DNA from 4 places in the Streptomyces sp. NPDC031111 genome. Region 2 is predicted to be linked to each of the others. Evidence: riboswitches for the same ligand, from Rfam matches in the RefSeq annotation. Region 2 holds a riboswitch; each other region holds the start of a gene.
The links. A riboswitch is a leader RNA that binds a small molecule or an ion and turns the genes downstream of it on or off. The one in region 2 is predicted to bind cyclic di-AMP.
Positions count from the first base shown of each region.

Region 1: it holds a riboswitch for cyclic di-AMP, as region 2 does, so the genes downstream of both, ACZ470_RS10195 (M23 family metallopeptidase) here and ACZ470_RS39845 (M23 family metallopeptidase) in region 2, are expected to answer to the same signal.
Region 3: it holds a riboswitch for cyclic di-AMP, as region 2 does, so the genes downstream of both, ACZ470_RS04585 (transglycosylase SLT domain-containing protein) here and ACZ470_RS39845 (M23 family metallopeptidase) in region 2, are expected to answer to the same signal.
Region 4: it holds a riboswitch for cyclic di-AMP, as region 2 does, so the genes downstream of both, ACZ470_RS29040 (M23 family metallopeptidase) here and ACZ470_RS39845 (M23 family metallopeptidase) in region 2, are expected to answer to the same signal.

Region 1 is NZ_JBVIGS010000003.1:718,482-721,834, reverse strand. It holds gene ACZ470_RS10200 (SGNH/GDSL hydrolase family protein) at 1-572, opposite strand, end outside; gene ACZ470_RS10195 (M23 family metallopeptidase) at 778-1,698, opposite strand; cyclic di-AMP (ydaO/yuaA leader) riboswitch at 1,701-1,864, opposite strand; gene ACZ470_RS10190 (alpha-galactosidase) at 2,158-3,353, opposite strand, start outside.
Region 2 is NZ_JBVIGS010000045.1:2,170-5,522, forward strand. It holds gene ACZ470_RS39830 (response regulator transcription factor) at 1-315, shown strand, start outside; gene ACZ470_RS39835 (dihydrofolate reductase family protein) at 394-1,527, shown strand; tRNA gene ACZ470_RS39840 (tRNA-Met) at 1,591-1,664, shown strand; cyclic di-AMP (ydaO/yuaA leader) riboswitch at 1,960-2,117, shown strand; gene ACZ470_RS39845 (M23 family metallopeptidase) at 2,130-3,146, shown strand; gene ACZ470_RS39850 (PrsW family intramembrane metalloprotease) at 3,251-3,353, opposite strand, start outside.
Region 3 is NZ_JBVIGS010000002.1:197,670-201,022, reverse strand. It holds gene ACZ470_RS04590 (polyprenyl synthetase family protein) at 1-818, opposite strand, end outside; cyclic di-AMP (ydaO/yuaA leader) riboswitch at 1,391-1,561, shown strand; gene ACZ470_RS04585 (transglycosylase SLT domain-containing protein) at 1,565-2,059, shown strand; gene ACZ470_RS04580 (HAD family hydrolase) at 2,023-2,895, opposite strand; gene ACZ470_RS04575 (GNAT family N-acetyltransferase) at 3,128-3,353, shown strand, end outside.
Region 4 is NZ_JBVIGS010000016.1:103,596-106,948, reverse strand. It holds gene ACZ470_RS29045 (M16 family metallopeptidase) at 1-1,229, shown strand, start outside; cyclic di-AMP (ydaO/yuaA leader) riboswitch at 1,431-1,595, shown strand; gene ACZ470_RS29040 (M23 family metallopeptidase) at 1,608-2,381, shown strand; gene ACZ470_RS29035 (GntR family transcriptional regulator) at 2,563-3,267, shown strand.

The DNA.
Region 1 (3,353 bases), on a different contig from region 2:
CCGAGGATCTGTCCCGCGCGGAGCGCGACGCGTGTGTGCCCCTCGGGGGAGAGGTGCAGCCGGTCGGCGTCCCAGGCCCTGCGGTCCTGGACGCTCCTGAGGGACCACAGGTCGAGCACGGGGCAGCCGTAGCGGTCGGCGATGGCCCGCACATGTCCGTTGTATGTCGCGATCTTGCCGCGCAGATGCTTCAGCAGGGGGACGCCGCGGGTGTCGAACCCCGTGGTCACCATGACCGTGCCGGACACGGCGGTGAGCGCGGCGACCGCCCGCTCGAAGCGTTCGGCCACTTCGTCCGGGTCGGTGCCGGGACGGATGATGTCGTTGCCGCCCGCGCAGAACGACACCAGGTCGGGGGCGAGTTCGACGGCCCGGGGCAGCTGGTCCGCCACGATCTGGTCCAGCAGCTTTCCGCGCACCGCGAGATTCGTGTACTGGAAGTCGCCTTCGGGCCTGCGGTCGGCGAGAAGGACGGCGAACCGGTCGGCCCAGCCGACGAACGCCCCGTCGGGTCCGGGGTCGCCGACGCCCTCGGTGAAGCTGTCCCCCAGCGCCACGTACGACCCGATCACTGCTCTGCTGTCACTCTTCGAATCGTCTGCCACAGCGATCCATGATTCACCTTGGAATGTGACCTACGCGACCGTAAGGAAGGGTTGACGTGCGGTGAGATAAGACACCCTCAAAATGTTGGCCAACTCCGGAATACGCCGGAGGCCGGACCCGGGGATCGGGGTCCGGCCTTCGGCGCGCGTGTCAGGCAGGTTGTCTCGGGGGTCAGCCGATGGAGACGCCCTTCGAGGAGAGGTACGCGACCGGGTCCACGTCCGAGCCGTAGTTCGGGGTGGTGCGGATCTCGAAGTGCAGGTGCGGGCCGGTCGAGTTGCCGGTGGAGCCGGAGAGGCCGACCTGCTGACCGCCGGTCACCGTCTGGCCGGCCGAGACGGACAGCGAGGACAGGTGGGCGTACTGGGCGTAGTGGCCGTCCTCGAGCTGGATGACGACCTGGTTGCCGTACGCGCCCGCCCAGCCGGCGGAGACGACGGTGCCCGGGCCGACGGCCTTCAGCGAAGTACCGGTCGGGACGGCGAAGTCGACGCCGGTGTGGTAGCCGCTGGACCACATGCTGCCGGCCACCTTGTAGGCGGTGCCGAGGCTGCCGCCGGGCACCGGCGAGGAGTAGCCGGAGGTGCTCGCGGCCTGGTCGGCGGTGGTGGTCTGCGCGGAGGCGTCCGAGGAGGGCTGCTCGGCCTGCTTCTCGGCGGGCTGCTCGGCCTTCGGCTCCGCGGCCTTCGGCGCGGACGACTTCTTCGGCGCGCTCGGGGCGGCCTTGCCGTCGACGGAGAGCTTCAGGCCGGGGTGGATGAGCGACGGGTCGCCACCGATGGCCTCGCGGTTGTCCGCGTAGAGCTTCTTCCAGCCGCCGTCGACGTGCTCCGTCTCGGCGATCTTGGCGAGGTAGTCGCCGGCCTTCACGATGTACGTGCGGCCGTCGTCGCTCTTTTCGGCGGTGGCCTTCTGGCCTGCCACGGAAAGGGACTGGACTGCCTTTTCGGGGGCGGCCTGCGGCGTGGCGGCGTGCGCGCCGGTGGCGCCGAGAAGCGGCAGGGCGAGTGCGGCGCCACCGGTTCCGGCGACGGCGATGGAGCGGGTGAAACGCTGGGCCTTGGTACGGCGGTGCTTACCCTTCGCGGGCATGACGAATTCCTCTCCGGCGCCTACGAGGTGAGCTGTCGGGTTCGGACTGGAGATGCCCGGCCGCGTTTTCGCGCGGCTTAACCCCAAGCCGTTCCGGGAACCGGAACAGGCAGTCGTACCTGTGGGTCCCCCGCTCCTGCCGTGCACGGGTCAGTGTGTGAAGGCTCCGGGCGGCGGCAGGATTAGGCGTCCGTCCGGATCGGTGGCGAACGTAAGCGACCCGGACGCGAAGGGACAAGCGCGAGGTTCACCGCGAACCCGTTTTTCCGTGATCCACAGGGGGAAATGACGTCACCCAGCGTCAACCGGGATTCTGATTCCGCCGTGAATTCCCTTGTCATTCGCCAGAATTACGTGAGCATGGCGACAACACATCGTCACGGATATGACGATGCTCACGCACCCCTTTCCCATCTCCCTTTCTATCGGGGCACGTTATGGCGAAGCCGCCGAAACTCCCTAATCGGACAGAACGCCTGAATCGCCCGGCCGCAGACGTCGCAGCCGGAACACCGCCGCATCCAGATCCCCCCGCAGACCGGTGCGCAGCCCGTGGTGCAGCAATACGGCACCTCGATGGGTTTCGCCGGTTTCGAGGCATTCGTACGAAGCGTCCGGATCGAGGCCGCGCAGCCGGAGCGCCGGGACGGGCTCTCCGAAGTGCTGCGCCTGGAGGCAGGCCAGGACGACGGCCCGGTCGCCGAGGACGTACTGCACCGCGCTCAGCCCGCCCTCCGGAGGGCGCAGCCGGTACAGGTCACCGCGCTGGACGAGGGGCCGGATCTCCTTGTACAGCGCGACCCACTCCCGCGCCTCGGCGAGCTCCTCCCCCGTCCACCGGGTGAGATCACCGCCGATGCCGAGCACCCCGGCCATGGCGCTGACGAACCGGAAACGCAGCGGGCTGACCCGCCCGTTGAGCATCGCGTTCGGACTGTCGGTGACCCAGGCGGCCATGACCCGGGCCGGGTGGAGCTGGCTGAAGCCGTGCTGGATGGCGAGCCGGTCGAGCGGGTCGGTGTTGTCCGAGGTCCACACCTGGTCGGTACGGGAGAGGACACCGAGGTCGATCCGGCCGCCGCCGCCCGAGCAGGACTCGAAGGCCACGCCCGGATGGGCGGCCCGGAGCCGGTCCAGCAGGGCGTACAGGCCGCGCACATGGTCGGTCCACAGCCGCTGCGGATACGGGTCGTCCGGCCAGCCGGCGTCGGTGAAGCAGCGGTTGAAGTCCCATTTCACATAGTCGACGGGGGTGCCGGAGAGCAGCCCGTCGAGCCGCTCCCAGAGGTACTCCCGGACGTCCTCGCGCGCGAGGTTGAGGACCAGCTGGTTGCGGAACTCCGTGCGCCGCCGCCCCGGCTGGAACTGCACCCAGTCCGGGTGCGCCCGGTACAGGTCGCTGTCCGGGTTGACCATCTCCGGCTCGACCCAGATGCCGAACCGCATGCCGAGCCCGTGCACATGATCCGCGAGCGGCTTCAGGCCGCCGGGGAAGCGGTCGGGGTTGGGCGTCCAGTCGCCGAGCCCGGCGCGGTCGCTCGTACGGGCGCCGAACCAGCCGTCGTCGACCACGAACAGTTCGACGCCCATCCCGGCGGCCCGCGCGGCGAGCGCCCGCTGCTGCTCCTCCGAGATGTCGAACCCGGTGGCCTCCC
Region 2 (3,353 bases):
CTCGTCGAGGCGTGCCACGCCACCATGCGCGGCGAGCCCTTCCTCTATCCCGGCGCCGTCAACGCCCTCATCCACCACTACCTCGACCTGGCGCGGGAGGGCCGCACCCCGCCGGCCAAGGCGATCACCGACCGCGAGGAGGAGATCCTCAAACTCGTCGCCGAGGGCCACACCTCGCAGCAGATCGCCGGGCTCCTGGTGATCAGCCCCAAGACGGTCGAGCGGCACCGCGCCAACCTGCTGGCCAAGCTCGGCCTCCGGGACCGCCTGGAACTCACCCGGTACGCCATCCGCGTCGGGCTGATCGAGCCCTGAACCGGGGCACCGGTCCGCCGTTCCTGTTGTCAGACTGGACCCGCACAGGCCCGCCCGCCCCACCCGGAGTAGGAAACGATGCCCCACCCCTACGTCCTGCTGTCCGCCGCCGTCTCCCTCGACGGCTACCTGGACGACACCGGCCCCGAGCGGCTGCTGCTGTCCGGCCCGGCCGACTTCGACCGGGTCGACGAGGTGCGGGCGTCCGTGGACGCCATCCTGGTCGGCGCCGGCACGATCCGCGCCGACAATCCGCGGCTGCTGGTCAACTCGCCGGAGCGGCGCGCCGCCCGTCTCGCCGGGGGCCGGGCCGAGTACCCGCTCAAGGTCACCGTCAGCGGCTCCGGCGAGCTGGACCCGGCGGCCCGGTTCTGGCACACCGGCGGTGAGAAGGTCCTCTACACCACCGACAAGGGCGCCGAGCGGGCCCGCGCCCTCGGCCTCGCCGCCGACGTCGTCCCGCTCGGCACCGAACTCGACTGGCGACGGCTCCTGGCGCATCTGCACGCCGTGCGCGGTGTGCGGCGGCTCATGGTCGAGGGCGGCGGACTGATCCACACCCAGCTGATCACCCAGGGCCTCGCCGACGAGCTCCAGCTGGTCGTGGCCCCGCTGTTCGTCGGCGACCCGGAGGCGCCCCGCCTCTTCGGTCCCGGCTCCTACCAGGGCGGCAGGCTGCGGCTGGTGGAGACCCGCCCGGTCGGCGACGTGGTCCTGATGCGCTACGAGCCCACCGCGCCCGGCACCGGCCCGCTGCCCTCCGCCGCCGACCACCACTGGCTGGCCCTCGCCTGCGAGCTGGCCACCCTGTGCCCGCCCTCGGAGACGGCGTTCAGCGTGGGCGCGGTCGTGGTGGCCGCCGACGGCACGGAGCTGGCGCGCGGCCACTCCCGGGAGGGTGCGGACCCCGTGGTGCACGCGGAGGAGGCCGCGCTCGCCAGGACCGACCCCACGGACCCCCGGCTCGCCACCGCCACCGTCTACTCCAGCCTGGAGCCCTGCGCCCGCCGCGCGTCCCGGCTGGCGCCCTGCGCCCGGCTGATCCTGGACGCGGGGGTACGGCGGGTGGTCACGGCCTGGCGCGAGCCGGACACCTTCGTGCCCGGCGCCGACGGCAGCGGCGTGCTGGAGGCCGGGGGCGCCAGCGTCGTGCTCCTGCCCGAGCACGAGGACCGCGCCAAGGCGCCGAACAGCCACCTCCTCCGCGGCTGAGGAGGCCCCGCCGGTAATGGGTGTGCGGCGTGTCCCGCGCATGGCGTACACTGGTCCTACCGACGCGGGGTGGAGCAGCTCGGTAGCTCGCTGGGCTCATAACCCAGAGGTCGCAGGTTCAAATCCTGTCCCCGCTACTGAAGCCGAGGGCCGGAATCCGAAATGGATTCCGGCCCTCGGTGTTTTCCCACCCGAACCCCCACCCTCACTGACCGTGAGCGATCCACCCCGCAGCGCATAACAACTGACACACCGTCAGGAATCATCCGTCACGTGAGATGCGGTCAACTCGCCCGTTTTTGACCGCCCGTGGCGCTTACGTCCACGCGAAAATCGTTAATGATCAAGAGGAACGGCTTGGAATCCAGCCCTCGCGTCTATTAACGTTCGATAACGCAGCGCGGTCGTCCCAGCCGTCACAGAAGTCGGCTCCGTGCGCACGCGCCGAATCCCGCAAGGGAACCGGGGAACCACCACCATGGGGTGAATCGCGTGGATACCGCCGTGGAAACACGGCTCGTATACGCGCGTAGGAGACCTTCCCGCTCCGAACCCGTCAGCTAACCCGGTAGGCGAAGACGGAAGGAAAGGAGTACGCCCACGTGGCGTCCAACCCGCCTGCCCCCGAGGCCCCGTTCAAGCCGAGCGACACCTTCGCCTACGGCGGCACCCGCACCGACGAGGGCCCCTTCGAGGAGTGGAACCCCACCGCGGATTCCATCCGCCCCGTACGGGGCCGGCACCGCGTCTCCAAGCAGCGCGGCGGAGGACTCGCCCGCAGCTCCACCGTCCTGGGTGTCGGTGTCATAGCGGCCGTCGGCGCGGGCGGCATGGCCACCGCGCAGACCGGCAAGCCCCCGGTCTCGATCTCCGTGCCGGACCTTCCGAACGTGGGTTCCCTCCTCTCCGACGAGGAAACGCCCAAGGGCTCGGCCACCCCGCTCAGCGACATCGGCGTGACCACCGCCGACACCGAGCAGGGCGCCGACGCCGGCGAGGCGCTGCGCGCCCGGATCATGGCCCAGGTCGAGCAGCAGCAGGTCCAGGCCGAGGCCAAGGCCGAGGCGGAGGCCGTCGCCGCCGCCGAGAAGGCGGCCGCCGAGGCCGCCGCCAAGGCGGAGAAGGAGGCCAAGGCCAAGGCCGAGGCCGCCAAGGAGAAGGCGGAGGAGGAGGCCAGGAAGAAGGCCGAGGCCGAGCGCCTCGCCGAGCTGGCCAAGCAGTACGCGCTGCCGACCTCCTCGTACACCCTCAGCTCGACGTTCGGTCAGGCCGGCGCCTACTGGTCGTCCGGCCAGCACACCGGCCTCGACTTCGCCGCCCCCACGGGCACGCTGATCAAGGCGGTCCACACCGGCACGATCACCTCCGCCGGCTGGGACGGCTCCTACGGCTACAAGACCGTGCTCACCCTCGACGACGGCACCGAGATCTGGTACGCCCACCAGTCCTCCATCAGCGTCAGCGTCGGCCAGAAGGTCAACACCGGCGATGTGATCGGCCGCGTCGGCTCCACCGGCAACTCCACCGGGGCCCACCTCCACCTCGAGGTCCACCCCGACGGCTCCGCCTCGGGCATCGACCCGCTGGCCTGGCTGCAGGGCAAGGGCCTCAGCGTCTGAGCCTCCCGGCTCCCACTCCCTGAATTCCGGCAGTCCCGACGACGACCCCCCGACGTCAGGGCTGCCGGTCAGGTGTTTTCGGGGACGGTGCGCGACGGGACCCGTCAGGGCCGGTGGGTGTTCGGGTCGTACACCCCGTACGGATGCCCGTACCCGTGGCCCCCGTATCCGTGGCCCGCGTACCCGTGGCCCCCGTATCCGTGGCCC
Region 3 (3,353 bases), on a different contig from region 2:
GAGTCCAGCAGCTCGCACAGGGCGATGTCCTCGGCCAGTCCCAGCCGGGCCGCCCGCTCGCGCAGCCGCAGCACGGGCAGGGTGGCGATGCCCTCGCGCAGGTCGGTGCCGGGGGTCTTGCCGGACTCGTGGGAGTCGGAGGCGATGTCCAGGACGTCGTCGGCGAGCTGGAAGGCGACGCCGAGCCGCTCGCCGTACTGGGTGAGGACGTCCACGACCGTCTCGTCGGCGCCGGACATCATCGCGCCGAAGCGGCAGGAGACCGCGACCAGCGAGCCGGTCTTGCCGCCGAGCACGTCCAGGTAGTGGTCGACCGGGTCGCGGCCGTCCTGCGGTCCCGCGGTCTCCAGGATCTGACCGGTGACCAGCCGTTCGAACGCCTCGGCCTGGACCCGCACGGCCTCCGGTCCGAGGTCGGCCAGGATGTGCGAGGCCCGAGCGAAGAGGAAGTCGCCGGTGAGGACCGCGACGGAGTTGCCCCAGCGGGCGTTCGCGCTCGCGACTCCGCGCCGCACCTCGGCCTCGTCCATCACGTCGTCGTGGTACAGCGTGGCCAGGTGGGTCAGCTCCACGACCACGGCCGACGGCACGACACCGGGCGCGTAGGGGTCGCCGAACTGGGCGGCGAGCATCACGAGCAGCGGACGGAACCGCTTGCCGCCGGCCCGCACCAGGTGCTGGGCGGCGCCTGTGATGAAGGGCACCTCACTCTTGGTGGCCTCGAGCAGCCCCTCCTCGACAGCCGTCAATCCGGCCTGGACATCGGCTTCCAGAGCCTGGTCCCGCACGCTCAGCCCGAACGGCCCGACGACGGTCACGAGGGGTCTCCTGTCTGCTGGTGTCCACTGGTGATTACACGGTTTGTCGATAGGTCGCTGCCATCACTCAAGTCAGCGTATCCGGTCACGTTTCGATCACCGCCAGCGCCCAGGGTTACGGGCAGGGCGCTACGGGATCGAAAGGCGAGCGATTTTGATCGGTTGATAACAACGGACATTCCCTGACTTTCACGGACGTAGCGATCGACTCCTCGGCCCGGCCTCCGGCCCGCCGTCCGGACCGCTCCTCGCCGCGCGAACCATCCTGCCCGCCCCGACGTCCGATTTGCCGCAAATACCAAGCGAATTCCCCTTGGCGAGAAATGCGCTCGCGAGTGATCCCCAGTGAAGTGGGTCACGCGCACCCCGGTACCCGCACCACGGGCCTTCACTCCCCTTTCCCCCTTCCACAGAGTGGAGTTGACCCTTGGCACTCGCAAAGGATCAAGCGCCCAAAACACCCCAACTCAAGATCAAACGGCGTGATGCGTGACGGCCGCACTTGTTCCCGACATGTGCTCTCGCATACGTTCCCGGCCTGCCGGGTGGACGCCGAATCCTGCCGCCGCCCGCATCAACCACCGACGATCACTCATGACGGCAGGAGCGGGGGACCCAGGTAAGCCGCCGGGCCGGCCACGCGCCGGAACGGCTAGGGGTGAAGCCATGCCCGCAGGGGCACGGCCGGGCACTCTCCCGCCCGAACCCGACAGCTCACCTCGCAGGCGTAGGAGAGGAACCCAGACATGCCCACTTCCGGTCTGCACCGCCGCTTCGGCAACAGCCGCCTCGTCCGCTCCCTCGCCGTCGCCGGCACCGGCGTCGCCATGGTCGCCCTGCCGCTGGTCGGCGCCACCGGCGCCTCCGCGGCCACCACGGCCGACACGACGACCACCACGGCCGCCGCCACGACCGCCTACCCGGACAACCTCGACGGCTGGATCCGCGAGTCGCTGGACGTCATGGCGCAGCACGGCATCCCGGGCAGCTACGAGGGCATCCACCGCAACATCATGCGCGAGTCCTCCGGCAACCCGCTCGCCATCAACAACTGGGACTCCAACGCCGCCGCGGGCACCCCGTCGAAGGGCCTGCTCCAGGTCATCGACCCGACCTTCGCGGCCTACCACGTGCCCGGCACCGCCTTCGACCCGTACGACCCGGTCGCGAACATCACGGCGGCCTGCAACTACGCGGCCGACCGCTACGGCTCCATCGACAACGTCTTCGGCGCGTACTGAGCCACCCGCTGACGGCCCAGCACGGCCGTCTTGTCGAACAGTCGCTCGAGGACGACGGCCACGCCGTCGTCCTCGTTCGACGTGGTGACCTCGTCTGCCACCGCCTTCAGCTCGGGGTGCGCGTTGGCCATGGCGACGCCGTGGGCCGCCCAGTCGAACATGGGGATGTCGTTCGGCATGTCGCCGAAGGCGATCGTCCGCGCCGGGCTCAGCCCCAGGTGCTCGGCGGCCAGCGCCAGTCCCGTCGCCTTGGTCACCCCGCACGGCTGGAGCTCCACGGTGCCAGGACCCGACATGGTGACCGTGGCCAGCGAGCCCACCACCGACCGCGCCGCCGCCGCCAACGCGTCGTCGGACAGGTCCGGGTGGCGCAGCAGCACTTTGCTGATCGGCATGTCCCACAGCTCGGCCCGCCGCTCCACCCGTACGGCGGGCAGGGTCGGATGCGGCATCAGATAGCCGGGCTCGATCAGCGTCAGCCCGTCGACCCCGTCCTGGTCGACCGCGGCGTACACCTCCCCCACCTCGGCCTCGATCTTGCCGAGCGCGGTCTCCGCCAGTTCCCGGTCCAGCGTGACGGACCACAGCATCCGGTCCGCGCCGGCGTCGTACACCTGCGCACCCTGGCCGCACACCGCGAGCCCCGTGCAGCCGAGGTCGTCCAGGAGCGGACGCACCCTGGGGGCCGGTCGCCCCGTCACCACGAGGTGCCGGGCACCTGCCCGCTCCACCCGCGCGAGCGCGGCTAGGGACCGGTCGGACAGGGTGTCGTCGCCGCGCAGCAGCGTCCCGTCCAGGTCGGTGGCGATGAGTGAACAATCGGTGGGTGCGGCCATGATCAGAGAATACGGACAACACGACGGCGCGATTCACCGTGCATCACCGTGTACGGAACCGCTCGCTTTCCGTGCGCTTCCGCTTCCGTCATCGCCGGGTACGGACCGGTTCAGGACTCTTTCACCGTTTGGCAAGAACATGGTCCGCTATCTACCGTCCCCCCGCTCCGGGGCGGTACCTTCCAAGAGTCCAGGGGGGACTTGATCGGGGGGTCAGGTGAGCAGTGGACGCATGCGCGTGCTGAGGCCGGAGGAGCTCAGCGAGGGGGAACGGGAGCGCTGGCGGGAACTGCGCGCCGCGACGGACGCACCGCGCAACCCCTTCATGGAACCGGAGTTCACCGTCGCCGTGGGCCGGGTGCGTGCGCGGGCCCGGGTCGCGTCGCTGTACGAGGGCACGGAACCGGTGGGCTTCCTTCCGTACGAGCGGGGCGCGTGGGGGCAGGGCCGGGCGATCG
Region 4 (3,353 bases), on a different contig from region 2:
TCGACGCACCCCTGGACGCCGAGCCGGCCGGGCTCGACGGCGTCGCGACGATCATGGCCCGTGCCTTCTCCGAGGGCACCGACAAGCACTCCGCCGAGGAGTTCGCCGCCGAGCTGGAGCGCTGCGGCGCCACCCTCGACGCGCACGCCGACCACCCCGGCGTCCGCCTCAGCCTGGAGGTCCCGGCCTCACGGCTCGCGAAGGGCCTCGGACTGGTCGCCGACGCCCTGAGGGCGCCCGCGTTCGCCGACAGTGAGGTCGAGCGGCTCGTCCGCAACCGCCTCGACGAGATCCCGCACGAGCTGGCCAACCCCTCCCGTCGTGCCGCCAAGGAGCTCTCCAAGGAACTGTTCCCGGCGAGTTCGCGCATGTCGCGCCCCCGCCAGGGCACCGAGGACACGGTCGCCGGCATCGACTCGGCCGCCGTACGCGCCTTCTACGAGAAGCACGTCCGCCCGGCGACGGCGACCGTGGTGGTCGTCGGCGACCTCACGGACATCGACCTGGACGCGCTGCTCGGCGACACGCTCGGCTCCTGGACCGGCTCCCCGGCCGAGCCCCGGCCCATTCCGCCGGTGGTCGCCGACGACACCGGCCGCGTCGTGATCGTCGACCGCCCCGGCGCCGTCCAGACGCAGCTGCTGCTGGGCCGCATCGGCCCCGACCGGCACGACCGGGTGTGGGCCGCGCAGGTGCTCGGCACGTACTGCCTCGGCGGCACCCTCACCTCCCGCCTGGACCGCGTGCTGCGCGAGGAGAAGGGCTACACCTACGGCGTACGGGCGTTCGGCCAGGTCCTCAGGTCCGCCCCGGACGGCACGGGCGCCGCGATGCTCGCCATCAGCGGCTCGGTCGACACCCCGAACACCGGTCCCGCTCTGGAGGACCTGTGGACGGTGCTGCGCACGCTCGCCGCGGAGGGGCTCACCGACGACGAGCGCGACGTCGCCGTGCAGAACCTCGTGGGGGTCGCGCCGCTCAAGTACGAGACCGCCGCGGCCGTCGCGAGCACCCTGGCCGACCAGGTCGAGCAGCACCTGCCCGACCACTACCAGGCCGACCTGTACCGGCAGTTGGCCGCGACCGGCACCGTGGAGGCGACCGCGGCCGTCGTGAACGCCTTCCCGGGGGACCGTCTGGTGACGGTACTCGTCGGTGACGCGGCGCAGATCAAGGCGCCCGTCGAGGCCCTCGGCATCGGTGAAGTCACCGTCGTGGCGGCCGAGTAGCGATCCGCCGGGACACACGCGCGTACGGGCCCTGGTGACACGAAAGTCACCAGGGCCCGCTTATGCCCGAATCGGGGCGGAAGTTGCCTGTCTGCCCTGTGGGATGCGCTACAAAACCCGGGATCCGTTTGGGGATTGGAAGACGGCCTGCTTAGCGTCGTCCGGGCTGTTCGTCGGGCAGTGCGCCGCATCCGCGGCACCGGACAGTCATCGCCGAGTCCCCGTACGGCGCGAGCCAGGGGAGCCGGGGACCCACCGCAGTCCCTGGGGTGAATCGGGCGCCCGCGCGTGTCGCGAGGGGGCCCGTAGGAGACCTTCCTGCTCCGAACCCGTCAGCTAACCCGGTAGGCGAGAGGGAAGGAAAGGACCAGCCTGTACATGGCGTTCACCCGCGCCACCGGGAAGCACCGTCGTCCCAGCCGGACGCAGCGCGGCACCGCCCGTGCGGCGGGCGTCGCGGCCCTCGCCTCCACCGGCGTCGTCGGCTCCCTCGCGGCCCCCGCGCTCGCCGCCGAACCCGCTGCCGCACGGACCGGCCTCACCCCCGTCGTCACCCTGGGCGACGCGGTCGCCGACCGGATCGACGCCCAGGCGGCCGCCCAGCACGAGGCCGCCCGCGAGGCCGCCGAGGCCGCCGCGCGGAAGGCCGCCGAGGAGGCCGCGCGCGAGAAGGCGGCCAAGGCCGCCGAGAAGGCCCGCGCGGAGAAGGAGCGCGCCGCGCGCGAGGCCGAGCGCGAGCGGCTCAACACCTTCGTCTCCCCGATCCCCGGCTCGTACGTCTCGACCGGCTACAAGACCGGCGGCGCCGTGTGGTCCTCCGGCAGCCACACCGGTGTCGACTTCCACGCCGCGAGCGGCACCCCGGTCCAGTCGGTCGGCATCGGCACCGTCGTCGAGGCCGGCTGGGGCGGCTCGTACGGCAACCAGGTCGTCATCAGGATGAACGACGGCACGTACACCCAGTACGGCCACCTGTCGTCCATCTCCGTCACGGTGGGCCAGCAGGTCACCGCCGGGCAGCGGATCGGCCTCTCCGGCGCGACCGGCAACGTCACGGGGGCGCACCTGCACTTCGAGGCCCGTACGAGCGCCGAGTACGGCTCCGACCTCGACCCCGTCGCCTACCTTCGCGGGCACGGCGTGAACCTCTGACGCCCTGCCTTCGGCGCGGCCCCGGCTCCCGAGCCGGGGCCTTCGGCGTTTTCAGGGGCCGCTTGTCCAAAAAAAGTGCATGGATTCCGGCCCGCCGTCGGAAATTCCCCCTCATTGCAATAGAGTCACGGAACACACGTCCATCGACGACGTTTCACGGGGATTAAGCCGGAGGTCGGTCATGCGTATTCCCGCGCACTCGGTGTGCACGGCGATCCGGGACGACATCGTCGCGGGTGTCTACGAGCGCGGCGGCCGGCTCACCGAGGAAGTCCTCGCCCGCCGTTACGGCGTCTCCCGCGTCCCCGTCCGGGAGGCGCTGCGCACGCTGGAGGCCGAGGGGTTCGTGGTGACCCGGCGGCACGCGGGCGCCTGCGTCGCGGAACCCACCGAGCAGGAGGCCGCCGACCTGCTGGAGATGCGCATGCTCCTGGAGCCGCTGGGTGCCTCCCGTGCGGCGCAGCGCCGCACCGAGGCCCATCTGAAGGTGCTGCGCGGCCTGGTCCGGCTCGGGCAGGAGCGCGCCCGCCAGGGCAACAGCGACGACCTGCGCTCCCTGAGCGGCTGGTTCCACGAGACGCTCGCCCAGGCCTCCGGCAGCCCGGCGCTGACGTCGACGCTGACCCAGCTGCGGCACAAGATCGCCTGGATGTACTCCAGTGAGGGGCCCGCCGACCCCGTCGAGTACTGGGCGGAGCACGGCGCGATCGTGGACGCGGTGGCGCGCGGCGACGGCGACCGCGCGCGGGCGGTCACGGCGCTGCACACCGAGCGCGCGAGCGCAGGGCACCGGCTGCGTTTCGCCGCCGGCGCCGACCGCGGCGCCCGCACGGACCGTGTGAGGAACTCGCAACATCCCGTAAACATTCCGAGCCTCCGGCATTAACACGGGCGCCGTATACAAAGAGGGTGCCCTTTTCCCAGGGTATTTTTCTGCTGCCCGAAAAGGGAAAAGGAAAGGCCCGCCCGATG